Regions from separate parts of the Desulfovibrio sp. SGI.133 genome, predicted to be linked through region 3. Evidence: predicted binding sites of a transcription regulator. Region 3 holds the regulator's gene; each other region holds the start of a gene.
What was found. Region 3 encodes sigma-54, which starts transcription at its own class of promoters, with help from an activator protein. Its sites were predicted from a motif close to CTGGCACGGNNNNTGCTT; they were not measured.
Positions count from the first base shown of each region.

Region 1: the regulator sigma-54 is predicted to act here: its motif matches at 6,728-6,745, upstream of ACQRBR_RS06710 (glycyl radical protein).
Region 2: the regulator sigma-54 is predicted to act here: its motif matches at 7,788-7,805, upstream of ACQRBR_RS09270 (DVU0150 family protein).

Region 1 is NZ_JBNPMK010000003.1:360,741-371,324, reverse strand. It holds gene ACQRBR_RS06735 (GNAT family N-acetyltransferase) at 1-26, opposite strand, end outside; gene ACQRBR_RS06730 (hypothetical protein) at 209-1,099, shown strand; gene ACQRBR_RS06725 (sulfite exporter TauE/SafE family protein) at 1,553-2,278, opposite strand; gene ACQRBR_RS06720 (ErpA-related iron-sulfur cluster insertion protein) at 2,905-3,198, opposite strand; gene ACQRBR_RS06715 (glycyl-radical enzyme activating protein) at 3,217-4,113, opposite strand; gene ACQRBR_RS06710 (glycyl radical protein) at 4,203-6,647, opposite strand; gene ACQRBR_RS06705 (sigma-54 interaction domain-containing protein) at 6,893-8,404, shown strand; gene ACQRBR_RS06700 (sulfite exporter TauE/SafE family protein) at 8,492-9,229, opposite strand; gene ACQRBR_RS06695 (APC family permease) at 9,455-10,584, opposite strand, start outside.
Region 2 is NZ_JBNPMK010000007.1:20,041-30,624, forward strand. It holds gene ACQRBR_RS09250 (hypothetical protein) at 38-712, shown strand; gene ACQRBR_RS09255 (MFS transporter) at 964-2,196, opposite strand; gene ACQRBR_RS09260 (PEP/pyruvate-binding domain-containing protein) at 2,371-4,941, opposite strand; gene ACQRBR_RS09265 (sigma 54-interacting transcriptional regulator) at 5,094-7,661, opposite strand; gene ACQRBR_RS09270 (DVU0150 family protein) at 7,892-8,197, shown strand; gene ACQRBR_RS09275 (sulfite exporter TauE/SafE family protein) at 8,216-9,271, shown strand; gene ACQRBR_RS09280 (DUF4881 domain-containing protein) at 9,283-9,873, shown strand; gene ACQRBR_RS09285 (hypothetical protein) at 10,004-10,318, shown strand; gene ACQRBR_RS09290 (hypothetical protein) at 10,429-10,584, shown strand, end outside.
Region 3 is NZ_JBNPMK010000001.1:537,254-547,837, forward strand. It holds gene ACQRBR_RS02470 (PD-(D/E)XK nuclease family protein) at 1-50, shown strand, start outside; gene ACQRBR_RS02475 (NAD(P)H-dependent flavin oxidoreductase) at 165-1,295, shown strand; gene ACQRBR_RS02480 (hypothetical protein) at 1,360-1,839, shown strand; gene rpmB (50S ribosomal protein L28) at 2,026-2,238, shown strand; gene ACQRBR_RS02490 (rhomboid family intramembrane serine protease) at 2,293-3,261, shown strand; gene ACQRBR_RS02495 (hypothetical protein) at 3,408-3,935, opposite strand; gene ACQRBR_RS02500 (PTS sugar transporter subunit IIB) at 4,092-4,553, opposite strand; gene ACQRBR_RS02505 (PTS sugar transporter subunit IIA) at 4,559-5,002, opposite strand; gene rapZ (RNase adapter RapZ) at 5,071-5,973, opposite strand; gene hpf (ribosome hibernation-promoting factor, HPF/YfiA family) at 6,015-6,554, opposite strand; gene rpoN (RNA polymerase factor sigma-54) at 6,577-8,007, opposite strand; gene ACQRBR_RS02525 (CTP synthase) at 8,187-9,830, opposite strand; gene ACQRBR_RS02530 (phosphoribosylformylglycinamidine synthase subunit PurQ) at 10,039-10,584, shown strand, end outside.

The DNA of each region.
Region 1 (10,584 bases), on a different contig from region 3:
GCAAGGATGTCGGTGACGGGATTCATGACGCGGCCTCACTGCTGGAGTGCGGAAAGGATGCTCTTCGCATCTTTTCGCAGGATAGCCGCTTTGACGGCGGGCCGCAATGCGGGGTGAGGCGAAGGGATACGGGCCTTTCGGATTCCGGCGTTTGCTGTTAGCAATAGGCGGAGCTCTCCGCAAATTTCATTCCCGACAAGGATATGCCATGAATAATGCATGCACATCCCGCTGGTGCCGCAGGTCTCGCATCATCACCAAACGGCAGTGGCGGCGTTTTGAAAAACATCCCATGCGGCTTTTCTGGTGGCTGACGGGTATAATCACCGGCATTTTCATTCTCTGCATCATTTTTGCCGGGAGTAGTGAGACAGCCTACACGGCTTTCGGCAGTTACTTTACCGCACTGGCGTTCGTGGGCGTCATCGTGACCGTGCTCTTGCAACGCGCGGAATTGCAGGAACAACGCAAGGAACTGCGCGCCCAGCGCATCGAACTGGAAGGCCAGAAACGTGAACTGGAGATCCAGAATCGCACCGCCCAGCTTCAGCGCTTTGAAAACGGATTTTTTCATCTTTTGGATAATTTTAAAACTATTTTAGAAGAATCCAGAAACAGTCATTTAATGATGTCTTTGAAACCATCACAAGGACTATTGACACCTTACACTATAATAGAAAAAGAATATGATATAAATGAAGATATTCAAACATTCATAGCAACGCTATTTATAAATCTCCCAATATCACTAAAAAAACTGGTGCGTACTTACTACGCAATAATAGATTTTATCTATACACATGATGCATTTAAAAATAAAAAATACGACTATTCAAAATATATATCTATTCTAAATATCTATTTAGAAAATATCGAATACGCTATTCTTTTTTATACTTCAATTTTAGATAACAAAAAAATAAAGCTTGCTAACGAATTACATCTTTTCTCACACTATGCTCTTTTGGAGGATCGTTATATTCCTGTACGCCCGGAACATGTCCTCTTCTTCTCTCCACAGGCCTTTGGTGGAGATTATGAGGAATATATCAGACGGCACAACCTGCAAGGCAAGACGCTGGAAGACTTCCTCCAGTAGTGTGCAGCTGAGGCGATAGCCCTCCTTGCTGCCAGCCTCCGCCGCACCTTCCCATTGCCGCACAAGCGGCATTTCCCGGAAGGACTTCTCACAAACACAAAAGGCCGGTGCATAAGCACCGGCCTTTTCATTTTCAGGCATGTCTCCGGCATCCTGCCGCATCAGGAAAGAACTTTTCCGGTCACAGCAAAACCCGTCATATCCACCGTGCCCCCCGTCGCCTATTGAGCGCGCCGTTTGACGGCGTGCGCCGAAGGCGCGGTGCCGTCCGTCCCGGCGCGCCGCCACAGTACCGGGGACCCCACGCGGGGCAGGGGGTGCAGGGGGCCTGGGGCTGCGCAAGCCCCGGCCCCTTGCCGCATCGCCGCGCAGGCAACCAGCCCGTGATGCCGGGCAGCAGCCGCCATCCGGCGGCCCCAAAGGAAGGGAACCTGCCGTATCCGCGCAGGCGCCCTACCCCAGCGCCCGCACCAGGCAGACCAGGCCCGCCACGGCGATGACGCAGAGCAGCACCTTGCGGAAGGCCTGCTGGGAGATGTGCTTGACCACGGGGAAGGCGATGCAGGTGCCCAGGATGACGCCGGGCGCGCCGTACATGGCGCAGGTGAGCACCGTGGGCGTATAGAAACCGGCCATGCCCTGCAGCACCAGGGTCACGGTGGCGCGCAGCACGAAGAAGACGCCCAGCGTGCCCAGCAGCACGCGCGGTTCCCAGCCCATGCACAGGCCGTAAGCCCCCACGGGCGGGCCGTCGAAGGCGATGGCCGTGCCCAGCAGACCGGAGCCGAAACCGGCCACGGCGCCCAGCGCCCGGGGATGGGCGATGGTACCGCGGGCGCGGAAGGTCTTCTGCCAGTAGACGTAATAGAGCAGGAGCAGGCCTACGGCGCCTTGCAGCACGGGGCCGGAACAGATCTGGAGGATGTAGAGCCCGGCAAAGGACCCGGGCACCGAGGCCAGCAGCATGGGCCACAGGGCGCTGACGCGGCAGAAGCGGAAATGCAGGCTGGCCAGACAGATGTCCATGACCATGTTGACGATGCAGGTCAGGGCGATGGCCTCGTGCACCGGCAGGAGCATGGCCAGGAAGGGAAAGGCCACCATGGCGCCGCCGATGCCGCTGACGCCGGAAACGAAACCGCCTGCGATCCAGGCGAGGAACACACAGATTTCTGTCATCCCGGGCATACGCCCCTCCTGCGGCCACGGGCCGCCCCCATCAGTGCATGAAAAATCGAACTACCTTTCCGGCCGTTCCGCTCTGTCAGCGGACAGCCACGGTGCGGGACGATCGCGCGCAGTGCGTTGCTTGCCGCCCCATACGGCCATGACCGTCCCGTCAGGCATGCGCCGTACGGCCTTTTCCGTCCATCCGCAGAAAAACGGACTGTGCCGCCGGGCCCTGCGCCGCATACGGCTTCCTACTCCACAAGGAGCGGCACGAGCCGTGCGGCAGCCTTCCGCACCATGCGGCATCGCTCCCCGCAATGCTTGTCTTGCCTGCGGGCGCCTTCCGGGCCGCGGCCTCTCCCCTGCCCGTCCCGCACGTATGCGGAACAGGCCACCGCGCAGTCCATGCTTAGGGAGGTAGCGGCCTTTTGGCAACAGGAAGAAGGAAAAAAGGCATAAAAAAAGGGAGCCTGTCCAAAATGGACAGGCTCCCTGCGTATTCGCCCTGATGGCGGCAGTCGCCAGCGTCAGGACGGCGTCGTCGGACGGGGAATCCGGCGCTTACGGCAGCCCTTCGCGATGGCATGGCCAGGGCAGGAGGCTTTGCCGTACTCGCCCGGGACATCCCCGGGAGATTAGGCCTGGTTGGCGGTCAGGACCACTTCCTTGTTCTCGCCGTAGCTCAGCGTGAAGGCCGTCCCGTACTTTTCCAGAAAATCCTTCTCCGCGGCGAAAGGAACGCCGTCGATGTCGATCTGCTCGTCTTCGTCCTCATCAAATTCGTCCATGCCCAGACCGAGCACGATCTTGGCATGTCAGCCACCGCCGACCTTGTATTCGCGCAGGCGCACACAAGTACCTTCATCTTCGTCTTCCAGCATGCCGCGGAGCTTTTCCAGCATGCTCTCGTCAACAGTAACAGTGAACATTGTTTTCTCCATCAAGGGTTATACGATGACAGGGACAAGACCGTGGCGGGCAAAGCGCTCTTCCGCGGCCTTGAGACCTTCAGGGGTATATTGCTGCACATCGGGGTAAGGCTTGCCCAGAGCGGCGTACTTGCTCTTGCCGAAGGCATGGCAGGGCATGATCTCCACCTGCTTGCGGCCGAAGCGCCCCAAAAAGGCCGCCATGGCCGCCAGATTCTCGTCGGAATCGTTGAGGCCCGGCATCAGGGGCATGCGCACGCGCACTTCGGTGGAGGAAGAGAGCGCGGCCTCCAGGTTGCGCAGGATGAGGGCATTGTCCTGACCGGTGAGCTTTTTGTGCTGTTCCGGGTCCATGTGCTTGCAGTCGAACAGGAAAAGATCGGCCAGGCCGATGGTTTTGTCAAACCTGTCCTCGGGGCAGAAGCCGCAGGTATCCACCGTGACGTGCAGTCCCTCGTCATGGGCGGTCTGCACCAGATCGAGGAAGAACTGCCCGCCCGCCGTGGGCTCGCCGCCGCCAAAGGTCACGCCGCCGCCGGAGTTCTCGTAGAAGAGCCAGTCCTTGCGGACCACTTCCATGACTTCTTCCACGGTCATGATACGGCCGGACATGACGCGCGCCTTGTTGGGACAGACTTCGGTACAGGCGCCGCAGTGGGTGCACTTTTCCGTATCGCGGCCCATCTTGCCGCTTTCCAGCGGCACCACGGCGCCGTTGGGACAGACCTGCGCACAGGCGCCGCAGCTCACACACAAATTGTCGAACAGCAGCATCTGCGGCGTGAACTGCTGCGATTCGGGATTGCTGCACCACAGGCAGCGCAGAGGACAGCCTTTCAGAAAGACCGTGGTCCGCAGGCCGGGACCGTCCTGAACGGACATCCTCTGGATATTGTAGATCATTCCCTGGCTCATGGCGTCCTCCCCCGTTCTTACAACCGGAGGGACCGCGCCCTTGCGGACGCGGTCCCCAGGCCGGAGGTTATATAAGGATTGGCTGTTGGTTAGGAAGCGTACTCGGTACGCTTGACGATCTCGTTCTGCACGCCCTTGTCCAGACGGGTGAAGTAGGCGCTGAAGCCGGCCACGCGGACCACCAGGTCGGTGTAGTCCTGCGGGTTCTTCTGGGCGTCACGCAGGGTGTCGGAGCTCACGCAGTTGAACTGGATGTGAGAGCCGCCGAAGTCGCAGTAGGTCTTGATGAGCGAGATCAGCGTGCGGGCACCGTTGGGACCTTCCAGGGCGGAGGGCACGAACTTGACGTTGAAGTGGTTGGCGCCGTAGCGCACGGTGTCGATGGCTTCGGCGCCGGACTTGATGAGGGCGGTGATGCCTTCATGGTCGGTGCCGGGCATGGCGGACACGCTGCCGTCGGTCAGGGCCACACCGGCCTTGCGGCCCGTGGGCAGGGCGCCCATGAGGGAGCCGAAGTAGTTGTGGTAGGACAGCGAGTAGGCGTCCAGAGGCGTACGGTGGCCGAAGCAGTCCGGACCCACGGAGTGGTGGATCTCGTCCACGTCACGGTAGTACTGCTGCACGAAGCCTTCCACTTCGGGGTAGTCGTTGCCGTGCTTGGGAGCTTCGAAGCACATCTTGCGGATGTCTTCGTAGCCTTCGAAGTTGGCCTTGATGGCTTCCATCAGCTGGGCCATGGTGATCTTCTTGGTGTCGAACACCAGGTGCTTGATGGCCAGCAGGGAGTTGGCGGCGTCGATACCGGCGGTCATGATGGGGTTGACCTGGGGATAACGGGTGCCGCCGGCTTCTTCGCACATGCCCTTTTCGATGCAGCCGTCGTACATGACCGAGCGGAAGATGCTGGGCACCACCTGCAGGCGGGCCATCTGGCTCAGGTCGGAGTGCTTGCGGGAGATGCCGAAGATGTGGCGCAGCTGCTTCTTGTAGGCGTCGTACACTTCGTCGAAGCTCTGGAACTGGGTCGGATCACCGGTCTCGATGCCCAGCTGCTTCTTGGTCAGCGGATCCTTGCCGTTGTAGAGCATCAGTTCCACGATCTTGGCCAGGCAGGGCTGGTCTTCCTGGGTGATGAAGCTGCCCTTGCCGCAGATGCCGGTGGACACGCAGCCGTAGTTGCCGCAGTTGCGGGCGTCTTCCAGGGTGATGCCGCCTTCGTACTGGGAGAAGCGGGCCAGGTTGCGCTGGATGACCACGTTGTTGTTCAGGATCTGGGGCTGGCCGGAACCGCCGCGGATGCATTCCACCACCTTCTGCATGTAGGATTCCTTCAGCTTGGGATGGTAGAGCAGGGTCAGCGTGGGCTGGATGTTCTTCATCTGGATCTGGGTTTCCAGCAGCAGTTCTTCCAGCTCGGTGCTGGCGTCGTTGCCGTTGGCGTCCACGCCGCCGATGGTGATGCTCTGGCCGGTGTGGCCGGACAGGGTCATGGCGTAGGAGCCGCCCTGGTATTCGGCCAGCTCAAGATGCTTGATCCACTGGAACTTCAGCAGGGTCAGCACCTGTTCGCGAGTCAGATTGCCCTCTTCGATGTCCTTCTTGTAGAAGGGGTACATGTACTGGCCGTAGCGGCCCGGGGAGCAGGCGCAGGCCATCTGTTCCACTTCGATGGCCAGGTGGATGAACCAGAAGGACTGGATGGCTTCACGGAAGTTGCGGGCCGGGAATTCGGGCACGCGGCGGCAGATCTCGGCGATTTCCAGCAGTTCGGCCTTGGCCTTGGGATCGGTCTCGGTCTCGGCGGTCTTCTCGGCCAGATCGGCGTAACGGTGGGAGTGGGCGATGACGGCTTCCGTGGCCACGATCATGGCGCGGTACAGGTCATGCTTTTCCTTGTTGGCCAGGGTGGTGGGGCATTCCAGCAGGCGCTTCTTGATGTCGTCGATGACCCAGCGCAGACCCTTGTTCAGGGCCAGGGGGTAGTCGGCGATACCGGAGCCGCTGGCCACGCTGACGTTGTCATAGTACACGCCGGCCTTGGAGTACGGAGCGGGGTTGAAGCCGTACTTGTCCTTGAACATCTTGTTGTTCAGGTCGATGCAGGTGCGGCCCTTCCACTTCTTGTAGGTCTTTTCCAGCAGCTCGGTGGTCTCCTGGGGGATCTTCATTTCACCCAGAGAGGCCATCTTGGCCATCTGCATTTCTTCCTTGATCCAGGCCACGTTCCATTCAGGATAGGCGTACACGCCGGCGCGGGTACCGGTCAGGGTGCCCACGATGGGGTTGCCGTCCAGGAAGATCTTTTTCTTGGTCAGCACGCGTTCCAGCAGCTTGGCGCGGATGTAGAAAACGGGTTCGCCCTGGAACTCCTCATACACCTCGTTCAGGAACTGCAGCCGCTCGGGGTCCATAACCTGAGGGGCGTTCATGAGATAGGCCTTGAGGTCTTTCACGCGGGCTTCGGCGGTATCCCAGTTGATGGCGTAACCCTGGGCGCCCTTGGCGGCGTTGTCTTCGAACTGATGTACGGTCATGACGATCTCCTGAAAGGCGATGTTGTTTGCATGTCGGGGCAGGGACGCGCCGGGCGCGCTCCGTGCCGATACCCAGTTTAAAGCATAGGCTGTGCCAAAATGGACAAATTGCCGTTTTTCATATTTAACTATTTGTTTTTATTGAAATAAATAAACATCTTGACCGGAAAGAAAAAATAAAGAAATTTTAATGAAAATCAAAAAAACTTTCTCTTTATAAAAGTCCCTTATCCAGGGGGAAAAGCATGTTCAACAGCCGCCAGTTCTACAACGTCAACCGGGCCTCGGTACTGACGCCGCAAGTCCGGGCCATCTGGGATAATATGTGCATCGGTGTGGCCGTGGTCGATGCCGACGGCATCTGCGAATACATGAACCCCATCCAGCGCCGTGCCGACGGTTTCACCCGCATCCCCGTGGAGGGACAGCACATCACCAGCCTCTACGTCCCCCACGAGCTGGAGGTCATCCCCACCATGGAATGCCTCCAGACCGGCAAGCCCCTGCTCAAAAAAGCCTACTGGTACGCCACCTCCACCAACTTCCTGGCCAGCACGGTGACGGACTTCTTCCCCCTGTTCGACCACGGACGCAAGGACGGCGTCATCGCCTTCACCATCTGGACGGGCAACACCGCCCATGTTTCGGAGTCGCGCCGCCCCCTCAAGCCCTGCAACGCGGACACGCCTTACAGTTACTACACCTTCTCCAGCATCGTGGGCCGGGACGAAGCCCTGCAGGAATGCATCCATGAAGCACGCTCCGCGGCCACCAGCTCCTCGCCGGTCATGATCTGGGGCGAGAGCGGCACCGGCAAGGAACTGTTCGCCCAGGCCATCCACTCGGCCAGCAGCCGCGCCGGGCATCCCTTCATCCCGGTCAACTGCGCCGCCATCCCGGAAAACCTGCTGGAAGGTATCCTGTTCGGCACGGTCAAGGGCGCCTATACCGACGCCCCGGACAAGCCCGGCCTGTTCGAAAAGGCCAACTGCGGCACCCTGCTCTTCGACGAGCTCAACTCCATGCCCCTGGGCCTGCAAGCCAAGCTGCTGCGCGTCATCCAGGAAAAGCGCGTGCGCCGTCTGGGCTCCCATACGGAGATCCCCATCAACGTGCGCATCATCAGCATCCTCAACGAGCATCCCCTGCGGGCCGTGGATCAGGGCCTGCTGCGCCGCGACCTTTTCTACCGTCTGGCCGTGGTGGGCATCGCCGTGCCGCCCCTGCGCAAGCGCCAGAACGACATTCCCCTGCTGGTCCGACACATCATCAACCGCTCGGAACTGGCCATGAAGACCGCCGGCGTCACCCTGGACGACGAGGTCATGGGCATCTTCCGCCGTTACCCCTGGCCCGGCAACATCCGCGAACTGGCCCACGTCATCGAAGGCAGCCTGGCCCTGCTGGACGGCAGCGACGTCATCACCGTCCACAACCTGCCGCGCCACTTCCGCGAGGCCTGCAACCTCCAGCCCGCCGATGACGACCTGCGCCCGCCCCTGCCGAACATGATGCGCGCGGAGCCCCAGATGCCGGTCTCCGCGGCCACCACGCCGGACTACTTCGACTACCGCGGCATCCGGCGCGGCGACAGCGTCTCCATCAAGACCTGCCTGCACGAATACGAATCCAGCTGCATCCGCAACGTACTGCGCGTGACCGGCGGCAACGTGGCCAAGGCGGCCCGGATCATGGAGCTGACCCCGGCGGGCCTGCACTACCGCATGAAGGTGCTGCACATCGAGAACGAAGACTGATCCTGCCTCAGGATACCGGCAGACGACGAGAACGGCCGGCGGACATACGTCCGTCGGCCGTTCCGCATACATGCCCTGGAAAGGGGTCTACAGGAAGGCGCGCACTAGGCAGACCGCCCCGGCCACGCCGATGATGACCAGCAGCACCTTGCGGAAGGTCTCCTGCGGGATGCGCTTGGCCACGGGGAAGGCCAGCAGCGTGCCCAGGATGACACCGGGCGCCCCGTACAGGGCATAGCCCAGGACTTCCGGGGTGTAGAAGCCGGCCGTGGCCTGCAGGATCACGGTGAAGGAACCGCGGATCACGAAAAAGACGCCCAGCGTGCCCAGAAAGACGCGCGGCTCCCAGCCCATGCACAGGCCATAGGCGCCGATGGGCGGGCCGTCGAAGGAGATGGCCGTGCCCAGCAACCCGGCCCCGAAGCCCGCCGCGGCACCCAGCATCTGCGGGTGGGACACAGGTCCCTGTGCGGCGCGGTAGGTCATCTGCCAGTACACATAGTAGAGCAGCAGCAGGCCCACGGCCCCCTGCAGGACGGCGCCGGAACAGATCTGCAGGATATAGAGCCCGGCAAAGGACCCGGGCACGGAGCCCGCCAGCATGGGCCAGAGGGAAGAAAGCCGGCAATGGCGAAAATGCATACTGGCCAAGCAGCCGTCCATGACCACGTTGATGATGCACGTCAGCGCGATGAGCTGATGGACGGGGATGACCAGCGCCAGCAGGGGAAAGGCCACCATGGCCCCGCCGATGCCGCTCACGCCGGAGACGAAACCGCCCAGGATCCAGGCGAAGAAAACAAAAAGGTCCGTAGCTTCGGGCATAACCTTCCCTCCTGTGGACGCTGCCCCGCCGCCGGTCTTCCCGGGGCCGCGGCGTCCCGCATGATCTGGATTGCTGCTCCTGCATAGGGGCACCATGCCGTTTTGGCAAGGGGCGCCGGGAGCCCGATAAAAAAGCCGCCCCGGGGGGCAGGGCGGCTTCCATGAAAGGCGGTCCGGCGAACGGACAGCCAGTGTCCGGCTCCCCTTGCGGGGAGCCGCCGGAGGTTACTTCTTGAAGAAGACCGCTATGTCCTTGCGGCCCAGCACGTTCTCACGGACCTTTTCTTCAGGCAGGGAGATCCAGTGCTTCTTGTTGGAGAAGTAGAAGATGAAGCCCAGCACGACCCACACGGCCAGGCAGATGAAGGGGGCGGTACCGATGCGGGCGGGGGAACCGGGCACCAGCAGGAGCAGGATGCACATGACGGCGGTGATGGTACCCACGGCGCAGCAGAACAGCTTGAGGCCCTTCTTGTCCACGCCTTCGCTGCCCATGATCACGCGGCGGGCGGCCAGGCAGGTGAACAGGTAGCCGATACCGGTACCCACGGAGCTCATGTCCACGGTCCAGGCCACGGCGGAGCGGCCGGCGAAGGGAGTCAGCAGCACGACGATGATGGTGAACAGGATGGCCTTGTAGGGGGTGCGGTACTTGGGATGGATCTCACCGAACCAGGCGGGCAGGATGCCGCTGCGGGACATGCTGAGCAGCAGGCGGCTGGTGGCGATGAAGAAACCGTTGGTACCGGTGCACACGGCGCCGAACACGGCCACGGCCAGCACGATGGAGCCGAACTTGCCGAAGGCCATGGTGGCCACTTCACCGGTGCCCCAGGCGGCGCCGCCGGTGGCGCGCTGGGCGTCGAGCTTGGCCAGCAGTTCGGGATACGGCACGGCCATGCCCACGGAGAGCATCACCATGGCGTACAGGAGCACGCCGCAGAAGATGGCGACGACCATGATGTTACGGGCACGGGAAGGATCGAAGGCGAATTCTTCAGCAGCCTGGGGCACGGTATCGAAGCCCACGAACAGGAAGGGAGAGATGGCGAAGACCAGCAGCACGCAGGCCAGCATGCTGCGCTTGTCGGAGAAGGCGGGGCTCAGGTTGGCCACGCTGGCGGTATCCAGGGTCAGCACGCCGCCGAACAGGGCCAGGATGCCGAAGGTCAGCATGAAGGCCAGGATCAGCTGCAGGGCGCCGGCAAAGCCGATACCGCGGTAGTTGATGTAACCGAAGAAGAGGGTACCGGCCGTCATCAATATGACTTCACCGGAATACACGGTCCATCCGGCGATGGAATAGAGCTCTCCGAACTCAAACACACCGGGGAAGAGGAAGCGGAAAATGACCG
Region 2 (10,584 bases), on a different contig from region 3:
TTCTAACGGCGGGCCCGTGCCCGCAAGGAGGCGTGCCATGCGCGCTGTAGTCATCAAAGACATGTTTTGCCGCGGCAGTATCCTGTGCTGTGCGCTGCTTTTGTGCTGCCTGTGCCTCTGGCCTGCCGGAGCCCGCGCCCTTTCGTCCGATGCGGCCCGGGCCTGCGTGGTGGAGGCGGGCGGGGCCGTGGACAATGCGGATGCGGCCTGCTTCGAGCAGCTCGTGGATATGGATGCCATCCTCAATGAGGCCGTGGATCTGTTTATGAAGGAGGCCGCCAAGCCGGAGAATTCTTCCCTGCTGCCGCCCATGCTGGCCCTGATGTTCTCCGGGGCCGCCATGGCCGAGGACAACGGCCTGGGCGTGCGCAAGCTGCTGGTCTCCGAAGCCCGGGCCTTCGTGCACAATGGCATCGCTTCCGGGGCTTTTGCCGGCAAGAGCGTGCAGGGCTACCGGACGGAAGGCTGGGTGGCGCCCCTGTTCGAATCCGTGTCCATGGGCCGCAAGGAGATCCGCAATGTGGGCACGCCCGTGCGTCAGGGCAAGGACTGGATCGTGCCCTTCGTGCTGCGTGACCATGGCAACGGCAACAGCTATGCCGTGCGTGCGCGGGTGAGCGATGCCGGGGGCAGCCCGCGTGTGGTGGCTGTGGAGAACCTGCGCCAGCTGTTCGTCATCCTGGGCAAGGAAGCCCAGGCGTTGGAGAGCTAGGCGGCCTGAGCCGCGTGCGGTCCCGGTCTGGAATCCATCAGCGTCCACGAGACGGCAGAGGAACAGACCCCGTCCTGCTGCGGCGCGGGCAAGTTCGTTCCTCCTCCCGGAAGGCCCGTAAGGGCCGAACTCCCTTCCTTTTTTAAAGACAAAAGAGAAAACCACCCGTTCTACCGGGTGGTTTTCTGTGTTTTGGCGGGAAAACGTACTGGCGCGCCTCCTTTCCGGCAGGCAGGCGGGGCAGCAGGGGATCAGTGCTTCCGCTGTTCCCTGCGGTCCCAGAGGGCCAGACGCAGGCGGTCGAGGACCATGAAGCCGCCGCTGCACAGCACCATGAAGGCCGCCGCCATGAAGACGCCCCGGTAGCCGAAACCGGCATGGATCACGGCACCGCCCAGCAGGGGGCCCAGCATGCCGCTGGCATCGAAGGTGAGCATCATCACGTTGGAGTTGATGGAACGCGTGGCGTCCGTGGAGCGGTCGTAGATGGTGGCCGCCAGCAGGGGATAGAGCAGGCCCAGGCCGATACCGTACAGGATGGTCAGGGGCAGGAAGGCCCAGAGGGGACCCCAGGCCAGGCCGGTCATGCTGATGGCCAGGGCCACGGCGCACAGGGGCACGATACGGTAGCGGGGCAGGGTATCCAGCACATGGCCGCCGAACAGACGCACCAGAATGATGGTGGTGGTGTAGCCCATGAAGAACATGGCCGGGGTGGCGCCGGTGGTCACGCACAGGCCCTTCATGAAGTAGATGGCCAGGGCCGTCATGATGCTGAAGGAAAGACAGGCCAGATAGATGCAGCCCAGACCGGAATGGGTCATGGAATAGAGGATGGCGCGCGGCGTCATCTGGTTCTTGGCCGTATCGGCGGAGATCTCGGGCTTGCGCAGCTTGGGGGCCAGGGGCACGAGCATGCACAGGGCCGGGATGGCCAGCACGGCCATGAGGGCGAACAGGCGGGGCTCACCGCCCAGCAGGGGCAGGATCTGCTCGCCCACGGCCGGGATGATGGAATAGGGCAGCAGGGTGGTCAGGGAAAAGATGGCGAAGCCCCGGGCGCTCTGGCCCTTGGGGATGCAGCTGACAAGCACGGCCACCACACAGCTGGAGTAGACCGCCAGCGAGATGCCCTGGGCGATGCGCAGGCCCAGGATCAACCAGATGCTGTCGGGCCCGTGGATGAAAGGATAGGCCAGCATGATGCAGCTGGAAAGGCAGATGGTGACCAGCAGGGCAGGCAGCTTGCTGCGCGAGAGCAGCACGATGCTGGCCAGGGGCCGCCAGAGCAAGACCATGGCGAACAGGGCCGAGAGCAGGATGCCGCGCCAGTTGGGGCTGACCTGCAAGCCTTCCAGCCATTGTTCGAAGCAGTAGAAGACGGCCATATAGCTGTTGTTGCACATGGCCATGCAGAAAAGCAGGATGAAGTCGCGGCTGAAGAGCGTCTGTTTTTTTTCGTTTTCGGGCAGCGTAGGGAGCATGGGAGACCGCCTTGCTGAAAAGGAAGAGGGAGACGAGACAATCTAAGGCTATTTGGTTGCGTCCGCAACCCGATCCGCGCAAAAAAGTGGCTACTCCGCCGAAAGAGAGAGAAACAGGAAAGCCCCTCCGCGGGGGAGGGGCTTCCATGACAGGATACGATCCTCTGCCGGGGATCAATGATATTCGCCGTTGAGGAATTTCATGGCATAGCCGTGTACGGCCGCATCGGAGGTCATGAGCATGTCCATCTGGCGGGTCATGATGAGCAGGCGGCCCAGCTGGTCCAGGCGCGAGAGAACGTCCAGCCGGGGGTACTTCTGGTAGCGGGCGCGGATACGGTCGCCTACGATTTCTACAGTAAAGCCCAGTTCCGTCAGGATGACCCCGATGCAGCGCACGCGCCGTTCGCGCTGCACGCTGCCGGCCGCACCACCGGCGAATTCGAAGCGGATGTAGTTCTTGCTCAGGGTCTCGCCGCACCAGCTGTCCAGGATGGCGTAGTGGTAGCCCACGCGCGAGGAGAAGTTCACGTAACGGTCCGAGACGATGGCGTAGCTGCGGTCGCCGAAACGCTGGCCGCCCTGCTGGTTGCCGCCGCTCATGTTCTGGCTCATGACCGACAGGAAGCCGCGCATGTTGATGGGGCGGGGGCCACGGGCCTGGACGGCAGGATTGAGCATGCCGGACAGCACTTCGGCGAAGGGCTCGCTGATGACGTCCTCGGGCGTGACGCGGCGGGATTCGGGATTCTTGAGGCCGCCGCCGAGGTCGATGACGTACAGGTCCAGCGGTACCGGGCAGACCAGCTGGCTGGCCGCGCCCATGCTGCCCTCGGTGACGCTGTCGGAGATGAGGAACATCTCGCTGTAGCTTTTTTCATGGGCATAACGCATGACGTCGTGCAGCGAGGTGCAGTTGGCCGGGCTGAAGAGCTCGGAGTGCGGGTCCACCAGATGCAGGGGCATGATGTAGCTGGCGATGCGGCGCAGCAGGATCAGGGCCGGGGTGTCCGCGGCGGGACGGCGGGGTTGCAGGCGCAGGGCCAGCAGCTCGGGGATCTCGCCCTTGAACACGCGTCCGCCGATGGCGTCCACGGTGACGACCTCGCCTTCTTCCAGCAAACTGGTGGCACCGGGCAGGTTGATGACCGTGGGCATGCCGAATTCACGGCAGACGGACGCCATGTGACCGGTAAGGCTGCCTGTCTCGGCGATGATGGCCGAGGCACGCTGCATGGCCACCATGGCATCGGGCGAGGTGTGCTGCAGGAGCATGACCGCGCCTTCGGGGAAGTGGGTAAGGTCCTGCGAGGGCTGCACATGGATGACGGGGCCGCAGCCCACGCCCTTGGCCGCCACTTCGCCGCCGCTGAGCAGGGGGCGCAAGTGTGAGAGCGCCGGGGCCGTCACTTCGCTGACCGAGGCGTCCAGACCCATGGGCCGGGTCTGGAGCAGGATGATCTGGTCATCTTCGTCCACGGCCCATTCCACGTCCTGCGGATACTGGTAATGGCGTTCCAGTTCCAGCGCCATGGAGGCCAGCTGCTGCGCCTGTTCATGCGACAGGCTGGGCACGTTGCGCAGGCTTTCGGGCACATCCTCTTCCTTGCTCTCCACGCCGTGGCGTCCGGGAGCCAGCACGAGGCGGACCTCCTTGTGGGCGATGGTCTCCTGCTGGATGCGCAGGTTGGCGCGCGAGACCAGCCAGTTGTCCGGGGTGGCCGTGCCGTCCACCACCATCTCGCCCAGGCCCCAGGTGCCCTGGATCATGACGCAGTTGGAGCGCAGGTCCACGGGATGCCGGGAAAACGCCACGCCGGCCGCCTTGGCCTGCACCATCTTAAGACAGCACATACCCATGCTGGTGGCGTCCAGCGGGTAGCCGTTGCGGGCGCGGTAGGCCAGGGCACGGGGCGAAAACAGACTGGCCAGCACGCGCTTGAAGGCCATGGGCAGGCTCTCGCGCGTGACGCCGAGGATGCTCAGGTACTGGCCGGCAAAGGACTGCACCCCGTCCTCGTCCACGGCACTGGAGCGCAGGGCGGCCTGTACCTGGCTGTCCTTGCCGAAAGCTTCGTCCCAGCCGTCGAACAGGGCTTTTTCCACTTCTTCGGGCAGGGGGGCCTCCAGAATCAGGTTCTGCACGGTGCGGGCCGCGTCCTGCAGGCTGTGGGGCACGTCGGCGTCCACCTTGCACAAGGTGCTGTGGATCTTTTTGAACAGGCCGCTGGGGCGCAACAGAGCCAGGCTGCTGGCCTGGATGGTGACCGCGAAGCCGGGGGGCACGGGCATGTCCAGCATGTTGCTCAGTTCGCCCAGGTTGGCGTTTTTGCCGCCCACGCTGTAGCCCATGCTGGCGTCCACTTCCGTCAGGGGCAGGATGAGCGCGTTGACGTCGCCGCGGGTATGCTTTTCCAGCTCGTTCTCAATGTGCTGCCCGATGGCAGCCACGCTTTTTTCCAGATCCTTGTAGCGGTTGCGCGACATGTCGTTGAGGCAGGCCGTCATGCGTTCGCAGTGGAAGACCGCCTTGCGGGCGATGCGCCGGACCTGATGGGTCTCCAGATGTTTGTCGCCCCGCTGGGCCGCGTCCAGTTTGGCCAGGATGGCGGCCAGGTCCGCATTGGACTGGAGCAGCTCGTTGAAGGAGGCGTAGCGGCGGCCGAAAGCGGCCATGGCCTGCTCGCGGCTGATGCGCGGCTCCAGGCCAAACATGCGTTTGAGGATCTTGATGGTCGTGATCATGGAACTTCCTTTTGCTTCCCCCGGCAGGGCTGGAAGGCAGACGGCGCAGGTACGTACGGCCTGTTCCTGGAGGCCGTGGCCGCCCGGGGCAGACCGTCCGGTATCCGGCAGGCGGTCATACCGTCTTGCCGTCATGTCACGGAAGGGCTGCCTCAGGCGCGGAACCCGCGTGCTGCCGGCAACACTATATAGCGTTGGGCCGGGCCGCGTCCTTCCTTGCGGACAAGGCCCAGGCGGACCAGGATCTGCAAGTCATACTGGGCGGTACGCATGGAGATGTCCTTGCCTGCCATGTCCTGATATTCCTGCCGGCTGATGCTGCCGAGCTCCACGATCTGGGGCAGCAGCCGGGCAAGGCGGGCATTGAGGCGCGGCGGGGCATCTTCTGCAACGGGCATCACGCCCTGATTCTCGCTTTCGGCCGGAACGGGCTGGGCAACAGGATTTTCTGTCTTTTCCGTAGCCTCGCTGTGGGACTGCCTGCTGTCGGCCCGCGCGGGCGGGCAGGAAAGCTTGCCGCGTTCCGGTCGCGCAATGTCTCCGGGAAGGGTATCCGGTCCCAACTGGATGTTTTCTGCAAAAATGAGGCCATTTTCGCAAAAAGCGAGGGCCCGGGTCAGGCAGTTCTGCAGCTCGCGCACGTTGCCCGGCCAGTGGTATTCCTGGAGCTTGCGCAGGGCGCCGCGGCTGAGGCGCGGTGTGGGCAGGCCCTGGGATTCCGCGGCCCGGGTCAGGAAGAAGACGGCCAGCAGGGGCAGGTCGGATTTGCGGCGGCGCAAGGGAGGCGTGCGGATGGTGATGACGGCCAGGCGGTAATAGAGGTCCTCGCGGAAGGAGCCTTCCTGGGCGTCCTGCAACAGCTCCGCGTTGGTGGCGGCGATGATGCGGGTATCGAAGGGCACATCCTCGTCGCTGCCCAGCGGACGGATCATGCGGGTGGAGAGCGCCCGCAGCAGGGCCTGCTGGACCTTGGGGGCCGCGTTGCCGATCTCGTCCAGCATCAGGGTGCCGCCCTCGGCCGTGAGGAAGGCGCCCTTGCGGGGCTGGCGCGCCTCGGTAAAGGCGCCCTTGACGTGGCCGAACAGGGTATCCATGAGCAGGTTCTCGTCCAGGGCACCGCAGTTGATGGTGATGAAGGGGCCGTTGGCCCGGGGGCTGGCCTGGTGGATGGCCGCCGAGACCAGCTCCTTGCCGGTGCCCGTCTCGCCGATGACGAGGACGTCGGCCATGGTGGGCGCGGCCTTGAGGATGTTGGCGCGCAGGTCCTGCATGGCGGCAGAGGTGCCCACAAGGCCGTTTTCGGGGATGTCGTCCAGCTCCGGCATGTTCTCGGCCGGTTCGCGGGCCCAGCGGGCATCCTGCATGAGCTGCTGGTTGAGCTGTTCCTCCTCGCTGCGGCGCAGGCGGTGGAGCAACGCGTTGATGGCATCCTTGAGCTGTTCGAGCTCGCGGGGCATGGGGGGCAGCACCAGCGGGTTGGAGCTGTGGCTGTCGATGCGCATGTTCACTTCATTGGACAGGCGGCGCAGGCGCTTGGTGGTGCCGCGTGCCAGCCAGGCCAGGCCCAGGCCCAGCAGGCAGATGCCGGCCAGCAGGCAGATGCCGTAGATGCCGATGATCTGGATGCCGGTGCGGGTGGCGGTGAAGCTGGTGTCCAGCACGGCCAGGCCGCCTACGATGGTGTGCGGGCTGTCCGGGTTGGCGGTAAAGGTGACGGGCGCGAAGCTGACGCCTTCCACGGCGTTGTCCCCATGGCCCCAGGCATCGCCGTTGTCCAGGAAGATCTGGCCGGAATGCCCGCTCTGGACGTTGGAGACCATGGACCAGTAATTGACGTGGTTGGAGCCTGGCCGGAAGGCGGTGCTGAAGCCGGCGCGGCCGAACTCGCCCTGGAAGCCGGCGCGCAGCGAGTCGCTGTTGAGGCGGCCGCTGGCATCGTCCGCCTCCAGATTCTCGGACTGGAAGAGCATCCAGCCCTGGTTGTCGAAAAAGATGCTGCGGATGCGGGTCTCGTCGTCGGCGGTGCGCAGGGGAGCGGACGACGACGAGAACATGCTGATGGCGTCGCGCAGGACGGTCAGGTCCAGAGAAAGGATGAGCATGCCCTGAAAGACGCCCTGGCTGTCGTAGATGGGCGTGGAGAAGCGGATGACGTAAAGGGGGATGCTTTGCACGGAATCGTTGAGCGGGACCATGGAATAGACCACTTCCAGGGGCTGGCTGACCTGCACATGGCCGGGCCGCTGGGCCGCGCTCAGGCTGGTGAAGGGGTTGCCCACGGTGGCGGAGGCGATATCGGGAGGGATGGAGATGATCTCGCCCCCGTAGCTGAGCAGCAGATAGCGCTGGGAGGGATCCGTGCCCATGAAGGCCACCTCGCGATAGCGCAGGCCCTCGGCACGCACGCGGAACTGGAGACGCCGTACCATGTCCTTGGGCTCCATGGAACCCGCGGCCAGGATGAGGAGCTGGTTTCGGGTCTCTGTGAGAATTTGCTCAAGCGAAAGGCTCATGGCCTGGGCATGCAACTGGGCATTGCGGGCTATTGCGCGATTGACCATGGCTTCGATACTGCGTCCCGTTGCGAGGAAAACAAGTAATAAAACCAGCGTCAAAAGCGGTAAACCGAGCAAAAGCACCCGGCTTGTCATGCTGCGGTTGACGAAGAACCGGGTGGTTTCCAGCGAATTTCCCAGGACGGGTCTGGTCCAGATGCGCATACGTCCTCCCGATAACGCAAAAAACGTGCAACTTTCCTGAAAATCTATCCGCAATGCGCAGTTTGCGCAAGAGGAAAAACGCTTGGCAGTGTTGGTAATCAAGGATTTTCGGGTTTTTTAGCGAAATTGGCACGGGTGTTGCTTAAAACGAGCATGTGAAGTTTGGGACGAATGGTCCTGCCGTGGGACGCAGGATCTGGATGTAACAACCCCAAGACCCGGAGGAGAACATGAAAATGATGCGCAAGCTCTGGACAGCTATTGCGGGCAGCTTCGTCATGCTGCTGGTCATGATGCCTTCCCTGGCCCTGGCAGCCAAGAAGGCGGCGGCAAACGTGGTCATCGTGGCCGATACCCGCCGCCTGGACGGTATCATGCTGTGGTGGGCGCAGATGTACAATGACAGTCATCTGTACTTCACCATCCTGACCATCATCATCATCCCGACGGTCGGCTGCATCTTCGGCTTCCTGGCCGACGTTGTGATGTCGCACATCGGTATCGACCTCAAGCACCGCGAGCTGGCTGAACACTAGGCCGGAAGGGAGGAAAACATGGATTGGTTGTATGTTTTGATGCCCATCTCCGGCGTGACGATTTTCTGGCCCGGTCTGATCATTCTGGGTCTCGGCGTCGGCATCATCGGTGGTTTCTTTGGTATGGGCGGTGCCTGGATGGTTACCCCCGGTCTGAACATCCTCGGCTTCCCCATGGCCTTCGCCGTGGGCACGGACGTTGCCCACATGGCCGGCAAATCCCTGATCTCGACCCTGCGGCACGGCAAGTTCGGCAACGTTGACTACAAGCTCGGCCTGACCATGCTGGTCGGTACCATCGTGGGCGTGGAACTGGGCGCCCAGATGCTGATGTGGCTGGAACGCCTGGGTTCCGTCGACAAGGTCGTGCGCTGGCTGTACGTCGTGCTGCTGATCTGCATGGCCTGGATGGTCTTCCATGACGTGGCCCTGCGCAAGAAGAAGGAACGCGAAGCCGCCGCCCGCGGTGAAGAGCTCTCCGCTACCGCCACCGGTATCGACTGGGCCTCCAAGCTGCACGCCATCCGCATTCCCCCCATGGTGCACTTCCACGGCGCCGGTATCTACTGCTCCGCCTGGCTGCCCATCGCGGTCTCCCTGTTCACTGGCTGGCTGGCCGGTATCCTCGGCATCGGCGGCGGTCTGATCCGCATGCCCGCCCTGGTGTACCTGGTCGGTTGCCCCACCCACGTGGCCGTGGGTACGGACCTCTTCGAAGTGGCCATCTCCGGCCTGTACGGCGCCGCTTCCTTCACCTTCAAGGGGCGTACTGAACTCGTGGCCGCCCTCATCATGCTGGTCGGTGCCGCCATCGGTGCCCAGATCGGTGCTGTCGCCACCAAGTACATCAAGGGTTACGGCATCCGTATCGCCTTCGGCTGCGCCGTCATCGGCTGCCTCGCTTCCGTGGTCCTGAAGCTCATCCAGCCCTACTTCCCCGCCTATGCCGGCTTCATCAACGGCGTGGCTACCGTGGTGGTTCTGGGCTTCGTGAGCGCCATCTCCCTCTACATCACCGTCCGTATGGTTCAGGGCGCCAAGGCTGAACTGGCCGCCAAGAAGCGCCAGGCGTAAGGAGGCAGCACATGAGAATGCGTAACGTAATTCTGACTCTGGTACTGGCTCTCAGCCTCGGTCTGACCGCGTGCGAATTTGGCCAGGTGGAACAGGGCCGCTGCGTGGCCTTCAATCCGGAAACCAAAACCCTGCTGGTGGTGCTGGACGTCAATCATGACCAGCTGAATCCCCACTACTCCGGCGGCATCCATGAGTATACCCTGCCTGCCGATCCGGCTGAAATCGGCCCCCTGCCCGTTCCCGGCGGCCGCGTGATGTTCGACCTGGATAAGTCCACTGTCACCATCTACAACCCCGAGACCAAGGCTCTGGAAGTCCTGAACGTGCAGTTCACCGATGTTGAGAAGGGCATCAAGCGCACCCATCCCAAGGTGCAGGGCAAGACCTTCCCCATCATCGACAAGGACAAGATGTCTGTGACCGAATACTCGGCCCGCCTGCAGGCCCTGGTGACCTTCACCATCCCCGCTGACAAGATCGACCTGCCCCCGGCCACCTGGGAAGCCGGTGACGAAGTCCGCATGTACTACAAGGAAAATGCCAAGCATCAGGCCCTGCGGTTCATGAACATCACCCGCACCAACATCTTCAAGAAGTAAACAACAGCAGCATCCACAACCAGGGGGGCGGCCCTCCGCCCCCCACCCCTCCTGCTAGACGAGACTGCCGTGAAAAGCCTTTCCCGGCAGTCTTTTGATAACAGACCTTCTTCCCGCCAAGGAGCCCGTCATGACCAGCAGCTACAAGCGTTCCCTGTATTCCAGCATCGTCCGCATTGTTGCCAATGTGGTGATGATAGGCGCTGTCTTCCTGGGCATGTACATGGCCTCCCGTTCGCCCATGTCCTCCATGAGCACGTTCTGCCTCTGGTTCTTTGGCATCTCCATTCCTGTCTGGATGGGGGCGTTCGCCCTGATCCGCAAGATCCGCCAGGTCTACGCCGATGAAGGCGCCACCTACATCGAACTGCCCCGGCAGGGCGCCAGTCTGGTCTACTGGCGGGTCCTGGAACAGCCCCAGCACCACCTGGGGATCGTTCGCTGACATTCGCCTCCGGAAAAGCCCGCTGCCCTCCGTCCCCGCCGCTTTGGGCCGGGGCCCGAAGCGGAGGCGGCGGGCTTGCCGGAAGGCCGCTCTTCCTCTAGACTGCCCCTATGAACGCTTCCTCCAATACTTTCTGGCAGGCACTGCCAGCCCTCAAAGAACGCCAGCGCCGCACAGGTCTGCTGGCCGCTCTTGTGCTGGGGCTGGCTGTCCTCGTTCTTGTGGACGGTCTGCAGGCCCTCATGCGTACCGGATCCAACCATCTG
Region 3 (10,584 bases):
CGGGTGAAGGCTGCCGCTGGTGCGACTATCAGGCACTTTGTCATGCCTGACAGATGTAGCAGCCTTGTGAAAATAGGTTTTTTCTGGTAATGCTTTCCGAAAATCGATTTCAATACCGCCCCTTCGGGGGCTTTACCTTATAGCGCCATGTTGGAGGTTGCATCATGGCTTTTCCTTCTTTGTCCATTGGAGACCTGACCGCTAAAATGCCCATCGTCCAAGGCGGCATGGGTGTTGGCATTTCCCTTTCCGGCCTCGCCTCTGCTGTTGCCAATCAGGGCGGCATCGGCGTCATCGCCGGAGCCATGATCGGGATGAAAGAGCCCGACGTGGCCAAGAACCCCATCGAAGCCAACCTGCGCGCCCTGCGCCAGGAGCTGACCAAGGCCCGGGAAAAGACCCAGGGCATCATCGGCGTCAACATCATGGTGGCGCTGACCACCTTCAGCCAGATGGTGCGCACGGCCATCGAAAATCGTGCCGACATCATCTTTTCCGGCGCCGGTCTGCCCCTGGAGATGCCCAAGCATCTTCTGCAGGCCTGCGAAGAAAAAAAGGAAGAGTTCAAGACCAAACTGGTCCCCATCGTCTCTTCCGCCCGTGCGGCGACCCTGATCGCCCGCAAGTGGCTCTCCCGCTTCGACTACCTGCCCGACGCCTTCGTGGTGGAAGGCCCCAAGGCCGGCGGCCATCTCGGCTTCAAGCGTGAAGAGATCAACGACCCGAACTTCGCCCTGGAAGTCCTGGTCCCCCAGGTGGTCGAGGCCGCCAAGCGCCTTGAAGACCAGAAAGGCCGCGCCGTGCCCGTCATCGCCGCCGGCGGCATCTACACCGGCGAAGACATCAAAAAGTTCCTCGACCTCGGTGCTTCCGGCGTCCAGATGGGCACCCGCTTCGTGGCCACCAAGGAATGTGATGCCGATGACCGCTTCAAGCAGAGCTACATCTCTGCCCGCGAAGAAGACATCACCATCATCAAGAGCCCGGTGGGCATGCCCGGCCGCGCCCTGCAGAACGACTTCATCGAGGCCGCCCGCCAGGGCAACAAAAAACCCTTCAAATGCGTCTTCCACTGCGTGCATACCTGCGACCAGGAAAAGACGCCCTACTGCATCGCCCAGGCCCTCATCAGTGCCATGAAGGGCAACCTGGAACGCGGCTTCGCTTTCTGCGGCGCCAACGTGGCCCGGGTCAACAGCATCGTTTCCGTCAAGGAACTGATGGAATCCCTGCAGCAGGAATTCGACCAGACCATCAGCAAGGGCAAGCAGACCCTGCAAGGCCTGCTGAAGTAACCCCCGCCGAATCTGTCATCCTGGGGCCGGCCCTGCCGGCCCCTTTTTTTGCCCCTGGAGGACCATGGACGACACCCTTCCCCTGGTGGACAGCGCCACGCTGCCCGATATTGAAAAAAAACGCCTGCGGAACAGCCATCCCCTGTACGGGCGCATGAATGGTGAAGTGATCTGGATGGCGTATGAAGAACTGGGCTATGATGCCGAGGCCTGCGCCACGGCCATGGATGCCGAGCTGGATCTGCGCCACCGCACCGTCAGCCTCATGGCCACGCTGGAGCAGTCCCCGGATGCCTGCTGCGTGCTGGAACTGCCGGATGCCCCCTGCGCTTCCTGCACCGCCTGCCCGGATCTGGCACGACTTGCCATCGACGCCGCGACACCACAGTGGCGGCAGTGGCTGCCCCCCTATGCCATCGGCTGCCGCGTCCATGCCCGCCTGCTGTCGCATACGGAAGCCGGACAGGCAGGATGTCGCCCTCCGGAAGGGGCCGCCCTCCCCCGGCGCCAGATGCTCTGCCCGTGCCTGACGCCCGAAAAATAGCCCACAGCAAAGAAATTTGGGCTTTTCCCGGAAAAAGGCTTGCCTTTTTGGCAAAGCTTGGGTAAAGGAACTGCTTGCGCGGCCATGCTGGATGCATGGCTCATTGCCTGCGCAATGCGCGGCCGCTGTTACCCGGCTTTGCCGCATAAACGATACACACAGTTTTCTGCATATACGGAGGACATCATGAGCAAAGAATGCGATTTCTGCGGCAAAAAGCCCCAGGTCGGCAATCTTGTCAGCCATTCCAACATCAAGACCAAGCGCCGCTTCAACCCCAACCTGCAGCGCGTGCGTCATCAGTTCGCTGACGGCACCGTGCGCACCCTGACCGTGTGCACCCGTTGCCTGCGCTCCGGTGTGGTGACCAAGCCCGCCGCCCGCGCCAAGCAGGACTAACTTGTTTTTTGTCCGCAAAGCCCCGGTTGCCACTGCAATCGGGGCTTTTTTGCTATGAAGCCCCGTCTTCTGCGTCTGCCTGCCCCTTTTGCGGGATACTGGCACGCCCAGCGCCGCCCGCGTCCCCTGCCCTTTCACTGGCGCTCTCTCACCGGCCCTGAGGGCATCACCTCCTACAGCCAGCGCCAGGAAATGATCCTTGTGCTCAGCGCCTGCGGTCTGCCCCATCAGCTCTGGCGCTTCCGCCAAAAAGAATACATCTATGTACCTGCCCTGCTGGAAGATCTGGCCCGGCAGGAATTGCAGCACTTCCATGCGGAAAAACAACGCCCTCCGGTCCCCCGGGGCCTGCCGCCCGCGCTCCATGCCCGCTGCTGGCTGGCTGCCCTGCCCCTGCTGCTGCTCGTTTTCTGGCACGGTCTGCGTAGCGGCTGGTGGCCGCTGCCCGACGGCCTGCCCTTGCCGGCGAGCTGGGAACAGGCCGGAGCGCTGGACAACGTCCGCCTGCGCATCTACGGCGAATGGCAACGCCTGTTCACGGCCCTGACCCTGCATGCCGACGCCGCTCACCTGACCGGCAATGTCCTGCTGGGCGGTATCATGCTGCCCCTGCTGGCCCGGCTGACAGGTCCGGGGCGCGCCCTGCTGCTGACCGTACTGGGCGGCGGGCTCGGCAATCTGCTCACCGTGGCGCTGCGACGGGAATTCGTCCTCAGCCTGGGCTTTTCCACAGCTGTCTTCGCGGCCATCGGAGCCCTGGCCGGGTATATGGTCCTGCATCATGAAAGCAAACGCTATCTGCCGCTGGCGGCCGGAGTAGGCATTCTGGCCATGTGGGGCATGGGCGAAGGGAACGTGGACTATCTGGCCCATATCTGCGGCCTGGTGGCCGGCATGCCCCTCGGTTTCTGGGAGGCCCTGCGTACCAGACGGCGCTGGCCGGGCCTGCCGCAATGGCTGTCCGCCTTGTTGGCCCTGCTCTTGCCCGTGCTGGCCTGGATGCAGACTTTTCACCAGGGATGACGGCAAAAACCGTCTTCCTCCGGCACTGTCCTCCACCACAGATGGCAACCGAAAAAAGCTGCGTCCGCACGGCAATGCCCTGCAGGACGCAGCTTTTTTATAGCAAGGTTATGAAGGATCTGTTCCCCGAAAGCGCCCGGCAGCTCCTAGAACATGTCCAGTCTGGTCACGGCCAAAAAGCCACAGACAGCTACGAACATCCCCGTAAGGCAGGCATACGCCCGGCGTGTACGTAACGAAAGGATGCCGCCCACCATGCTGGCAGCAAACAATATGGGCCAGCTCATCTGCCCTTCAAAAAGGAAGATCGCATCTCCCAGCAAATCACAGGCCAGCCACAAGGCCACATAGCACAGCATGTAGAGCGAGAACTGCCAGGCAGCGCGCACAACGGTCCCCAGTGCCACGGCCTGCCCCGGCGTACAGCCGCGACCGGAAGAAAACCACGCCGTGACCAAGTCCACCAACGGATTGAGGGCCACCCGCTGGTAACGCTCCGCATAGCTGGCTCCGTAAGCCGCGAATACCGCGAACATCAGGGGAGCTAGGAACTGATGGGCCTCGGACCAGCCCGGAATGATGGACAGGGGGAAAAGCAGCAGGAAGGCCAGGGTCCCGAAAGGCGGGACCACACTGCCCAAGGCGATGACATCGAGCCAGAGCAGCTCCACCACGATCCCCAGCGAGAGCGCGGGCTGCCACTGGCCGGAAAGACCGCCCAGCAGCAGGGCCCAGAACAGGGGCCTGTCAGCCAGCCTGAAGACAAAAGAGGAACGGGCTACCCCCGCGAGGACAAAAAAAAAGCGTATTGCACGCCCAGCCAGAGGGCATCAGAGAAGCTGCTCATAAGCATCCCGGATTTTGTCGGAAGGCACACAGCGGAAATCCAGCTCTACCTGCTGTTGCAGCATGGCCCGCAAGTCCTCCCTGTCCTGTTCGGAAAGGGCCACATGCGGGAAGACCTGGATCTTGCCCGGTGCGTAGTGCAGATTGCCGATATTGAGGGCCCGGATGGCGACGCCGCTTTCCAGGGCCCTGCGGGCATCCTGACAGTCGGCAAAGAGGACGAGGCTGCTCTCGCCACAGCAGGCCAGGGTCTCGAGCAGAGCGTCCACCGGTACGAAGTGGATGGCCACCTGCTCCGGCACGGCCAAGGAGACGATCTGCTGCTGCAGCAGGTCCGCCGACATGGCGTCATTGGCAACTATCAGGTGCCGGGCGGCCACATAGGGCAGCCAGCCTTCGATGACCTGCCCGTGCACCAGACGGTTGTCCACTCTGAACCAGAGCATACGGATCAATCGCCTGTTTTTTCTTTGTTCCGGGAACGCAGCATGCTGCCGGCCACGACGATGCCCTTGGTTCCGGCCTCTCCGGCCAGCTTGGCCAGCTCGGCCAGGGGCTTTTCGCGACAGGTGAAGACCTTGAGCAGCATGGGCAGGTTGACGCCGGTGACGACTTCCACATTATGGCTCCCCAGCAGGGAGAGGGCCAGATTGGTGGGGGTGCCGCCGAACATGTCGGTGAGGATGATGACCCCGGCGCCCTTGTCCAGCCGCTGGGCGGCATCGTCCAGACGGCGCACGGTCTCGGGCACTTCCTGGGCGATGTCCACGCTGATGGAGGTGCAGTCGCTCAGGGTACCAAGAATGAACTCCGCCGTGCGCAACATGGCAGAGCCATAGTCGGCATGGGCGACAACGATGATGCCGACCTGGGTGGAAGATTGCTGTTCCGACATGACATACCTCGCGCTGGAACTGAAATTTCTGCAAAATGCAGCACGTAAGGCCAAGAGTGCCAGCTTTCCTAGCCAAGTTCAAGGTGCCTGTGTTCGATACTGGCCGGATAATCCGCCTGACGCAGCATCTGGAACAGGGCCTCGGCCGTGGCGACGGAACGGTGGCGGCCACCGGTACAGCCCACGGCGATGGCGACCCGGTAGCGGCCTTCCGCTTCCATCTGCGGCAGCATGAAGCGCACCAGGTCGAAAAGCTTCTTCTCGAATTCCTGCGCGGCCTCGGAGGCAAAAACATAGTCACGGACAGCTTTGTCCTTGCCGCTGAGGGGACGCAACTTTTCTACAAAATAGGGATTGGGCAAAAAGCGCAGGTCAAAGACGAAATCCGCCTCGCGCGGAACACCGTACTTGAAGCCGAACGAGATAACGTTGACCCGGATGGCCCGCAGCTTGCCCGATGTCCTGCTCCAGCGCTTCTGGATGGCGCGGCGCAGGTCATGGATGGAAAAACGGCTGGTATCTATGACCAGATCCGCCATCTCGCGCACAGGGGCCAGACGAGTGCGTTCCTCGCGCAGGGCATCCTCAAGGCCCATGCCCTCACGCTCCAGCGGATGGGGCCGGCGAGTGGTGGCATAACGGCGCATGAGTTCCTGCGCTCCGGCTTCCAGAAAAAGCAGTATGGGCCGGACCCCATGCTCGGAAAGCTGGGCAAGGGCCACATTGAGCTCTTCCAGAAAGTCCTGCTGGCGCATGTCCATGCCCAGGGCCATGCCCCGGAAGCGTTCCATGGATCCGCGCCGCATCATCTCCACCATCTCGACGGCCAGCCCGGCAGGCAGCCCGTCCACAGTGAAATAGCGCAGGTCTTCAAAGACCCGCAGCGCCGTACTTTTACCGGCCCCCGAAAGCCCGGTGACTATACAGACCTGGACAGGCGCTGCCGCGCCCTCGGATGGTGTCTGGCTCATGGCAATCTCGAAGGGGCCCCCTTGCGGGGGCCCCGAAGTCTTTACAGGACAGGGTCGATGACGGCATAGCCGCCGATACGACGGCGGTACACCACATTGACGCGGTCGGTCTCGGCATTGATGAAGACCAGGAACTCACTGCCGATGGATTCCAGCTGCATCAGGGCTTCGTCCAGATGCAGGGGCTTGGGCGCAAAGCGCTCAGTGCCCACCACGGTGGGTTCTTCATCGGGATCGGCTTCCAGGTTGTAGGTGAAGACGTCCACGTTGGCATTGCGGGCCTGACGGCGCTGTTCCTTGACACGCGAGACGTGCTTCTTGATCTGGGCCTCGACCTTGTCCACCACAAGGTCGATGGCGGCATACATGTCGGAAGACTGCTCGGAAGCACTCAGGTGCAGCCCCTCGCCGGCGATGGTCACTTCACAGCGATGCCGGAACTTGTCCACAGTAAGCACAACACCGACTTCCAGTCCGGAAGCCTTGCCAAAAAAGCGTCCCATCTTCTCCATGCGGCGACGGGCATACTTCTTCAGATGATCGGAGGCCTCGAAGTTCTTGAAAGTGAAAGCAATGTTCATAGAACCTCCCGTGGTGCAGGAATCAGAAATGTTCCTTGCGCTTTGAGGATGAGGGGATGTTCAGCGCCGTGCGGTACTTGGCCACCGTGCGCCGTGCGATATTGACCTTCAACTGTTCCTTGAGCAGCTCGCCGAGCCGCTCGTCGCTCAGGGGCGATTTGGGATCTTCGCCAGCGATGAACTTTTTGATCAGTGCCTTGACGCTCTCTGAGCCTACCTGACTTCCATCGTCCAGTTCAAGCCCGCTGTTGAAGAAAAATTTGAGTTCGAAGATGCCGTGCGGCGTCGCCACATACTTGTTGGTGGTGATGCGGCTGACCGTGGATTCATGCATCCCGATATCGTCGGCGATATCCTTGAGGATGAGCGGCGCGAGCTTGGTGACGCCATCACGGAAAAAGGGCTGCTGATGTTTGACGATGCTCTCCACCACTTTATACAGCGTCCGCTGCCGCTGGTACAGACTGCGGATGAGCCAGGAGGCGGAACGTACTTTTTCCGAAACGTAGTCCTTCTCTTTTTCATTACAGGAGGGAACGCCATCACGCAACATGCTGGAGAGCTGCAGATGCGGCAAACCATCTTCATTGAGCAGGATGACGAACTCGTCACCGACGCTGTACACGAAGACGTCAGGGCTCACATAGGTGGGCTCGCTGCCGTCGAAGCTGGCACCGGGCAGGGGCTCCAGGGACTGGATGATGTCCAGGTACTCGCGCAGGCCTTCCATATCCAGCTTGAACTTGCGCAGCAAAGGCTTGTAGCGGTGGGCTTCCAGGTCTTCCAGATGCGACTGCACCAGCTCCAGCAGGATGGGGTCACGGTCATAGCGCAGGTTTTTCAGCTGCACCAACAGACATTCACGGGCATCCCGGGCAGCCACGCCCACCGGGTCGAAAAGCTGTACGCGCTCCAGCACGGTCTGCACGGCCTCCGGCGTGGTGGACGCCATCTCGGCGATCTCTTCCACGCTGGCCCGCAGATAGCCCGACGAGCCCAGATTGCCGATAATGATCTCGCCGATCTCCTTCTGCTCGTCCGTCAGGGTCGAAAGATGCAGCTGCCAGAGCAGATGGCCTTCCAGCGTGGGCTTGGCCGAGTAACGAGCCTCCAGGGGAGATATCTCTTCCGCGATCTCCAGTTCCCGTCCCTGCGAGGTGCGCGGCGTGCTGGCGAATTCACCGAGGTATTCCTCCCAGTCGGCATTGCGGGAAAGATCTTCGTCATAAACTTCGTCCTGGGGCTTCTCGTGCCGCGCCTCTTCCTGATCCTGCGGAGCCACGGGCTCATTGGCCGGAGCCTCTTCCAGGAAGGGGTTCTCCAGCAATTCCTGCTGGACGGTCTCCAGAAGTTCGACACGAGAAAGCTGCAACAGCTTGATGGCCTGCTGCAGCTGGGGGGTCATGACCAGCTGCTGCGACAATTTGAGTTGTTGACGAAGTTCCAATGCCATGGGGTGCTATCCTGTCAGTAAAAATTTTCTACGTTTCAAATACCATGCCACATGCTGCACCAATAGGCAAGGGAGGCTGGCCTGGGAGCACAAAAAAGGGAATATTTCAAGTCATTGCATAAAAAAAGGACGCCCCGCGCCAGCGGAGCGTCCTGAACGGCTTTTCTTGCACAAAAGCCCTATTTCTTGTGGTTGTTCTTGGCGGCCTTGATGAATTCACGGAACAGGGGATGCGCCGCCATGGGACGGGACTTGAACTCGGGGTGGAACTGGCAGCCCAGGAACCAGGGATGGTCGGGCAGTTCCACGATCTCCATCAGGGAACCGTCGGGGGCGGTACCGCTGAAGACCATGCCCTTCTCTTCCAGCAGATCCTTGAAGGCGTTGTTGAACTCGTAACGGTGACGATGGCGTTCTTCCACCAGTTCCTTGCCGTACGCTTCAAAGGCACGAGTATCGGGGATGATCTTGCAGGGGTAGGCGCCCAGGCGCATGGTGCCGCCCTTGTCGCTCTCGGCGTCGCGCTTTTCCAGGTTCTTGGTGCGGAAGTCGAACCATTCGGTCATCAGATAGATGACCTTGTGGGCGCTCAGGGGATCGAATTCTTCGGAGTTGGCGTCTTCCAGACCGGCCACGTGACGGGCGAACTCGATGACCGCGCACTGCATGCCCAGGCAAATGCCGAAGAAGGGGATGCGGTTCTCACGGGCATAACGGATGGCGGCGATCTTGCCTTCCACACCGCGGTAACCGAAGCCGCCGGGCACCAGGATGCCGTCGCAGCCGGCAAAGGTGGCGGCCACGTTGCTGTCGTCCACGTTCTCGGAATTGACGTAGCGCAGGTTCACGGAAACGCGGTTGGCCACGCCGCCGTGGATCAGGGCTTCATGCAGGCTCTTGTAGGCTTCCTTCAGGTCCACATACTTGCCCACGATGGCGATGGTCACACTGCCCTGGGGATTGGCACAGTCGTAGACCAGCTTTTTCCAGTCTTCCAGGTGGGCGTTGCGCGCGGGCAGGCGCAGCATGATGGCCACTTTCTGGTCGAAGCCTTCTTCGTAGAAGCGCAGGGGCACTTCATAGATGTTGCCCACGTCCACGGAGGAGAACACGGCATCCTGATCCACGTTGCAGAACAGGGCGATCTTGCGGCGCATCTCTTCGGGGATGCTGTGCTCGCAGCGGCAGAGGATGATGTCGGGCTGGATGCCGATGGAAAGCAGTTCCTTGACGCTGTGCTGGGTGGGCTTGGTCTTGTGCTCACCGGCGGCCTTGAGATAGGGCACCAGCGTCAGATGGATGTTCAGGCAGTTGTCGCGGCCCAGCTCGGACTTGAGCTGGCGGATGGCTTCCAGGAAGGGCAGGCCTTCGATGTCGCCCACGGTGCCGCCGATCTCGATGATGGCCACGTCAGGGGCGTTGTCGCCTTCGGCCAGGGAAAGCACGGTGCGCTTGATCTCGTCGGTGATGTGGGGGATCACCTGCACGGTGCCGCCCAGGTAGTCACCCCGGCGTTCCTTGGCGATCACGTGGTTGTAGATGGCACCGGAAGTGGTGTTGTTCTTGCGCGACATGGGCACGTTGAGGTAACGCTCGTAGTGGCCCAGGTCCAGGTCGGTCTCGGCCCCGTCATCGGTCACGAACACTTCGCCGTGCTGGAAGGGATTCATGGTGCCGGGGTCAACATTGATATACGGATCCAGCTTTTGGATGGTGACGGAAAGTCCCCGGGTCTGCAACAGGGCGCCCAGCGAAGCCGCGGCAAGGCCCTTGCCCAGGGAAGACAACACACCGCCCGTAACAAAAATGAACTTGGTTTTCATGAACTCCTACCTTTTGATGACATACAGCGGACCGTGGTCCGGACCGCATGTGCTGCGCCCGGGCGAACCGCCCTCGCGCAATCGGGAGGTTTTACACCAATCTGAATCATTTTACCAGCATTGACTATTATAAACTTTGCAGGTAGTCTCTTTTTCCATTTCTATAGTGGCCCTTTGTGGCTACCGCTTGCAAGGAGGCTTCTGCCGCATGGGCACAGTCAATACTCTCGTCATCACCGGCTATGGCACCAATTCCCATCTCGAAACCGCCCACGCCGCCCGTCTCGCGGGTGCCGACCGCGCTGACGTCGTGCACTTTTCCGACATCGTGGCCGCCAAAGTCCGCCTGAGCGATTACCATTTTCTCGTGTTCCCCGGCGGGTTCCTGGATGGTGACGACCTGGGTGCCGCCCAGGCTGCCAGCATGCGCTGGCGCTATCTGAAGGACAGCACGGGCACTCCCCTGCTCCAGTCCCTGACCGAATTCATCAACGACGGCAAACTGATCCTGGGCATCTGCAACGGTTTCCAGCTTCTGGTCAAGCTGGGCGTGCTGCCCGCCCTGGACAACAACCGCTTCGAACGCCAGGTCTCTCTGAGCCACAACGACTCCGCCCGTTACGAAGACCGCTGGGTGCATCTGCTGCCCAACCCCAAAAGCCCCTGCGTCTTCACCAAGGATCTGCCCATGATGGCCATGCCCGTGCGCCACGGCGAAGGCAAGCTCATCGCCCGTGACGACGCCACCCTGCAG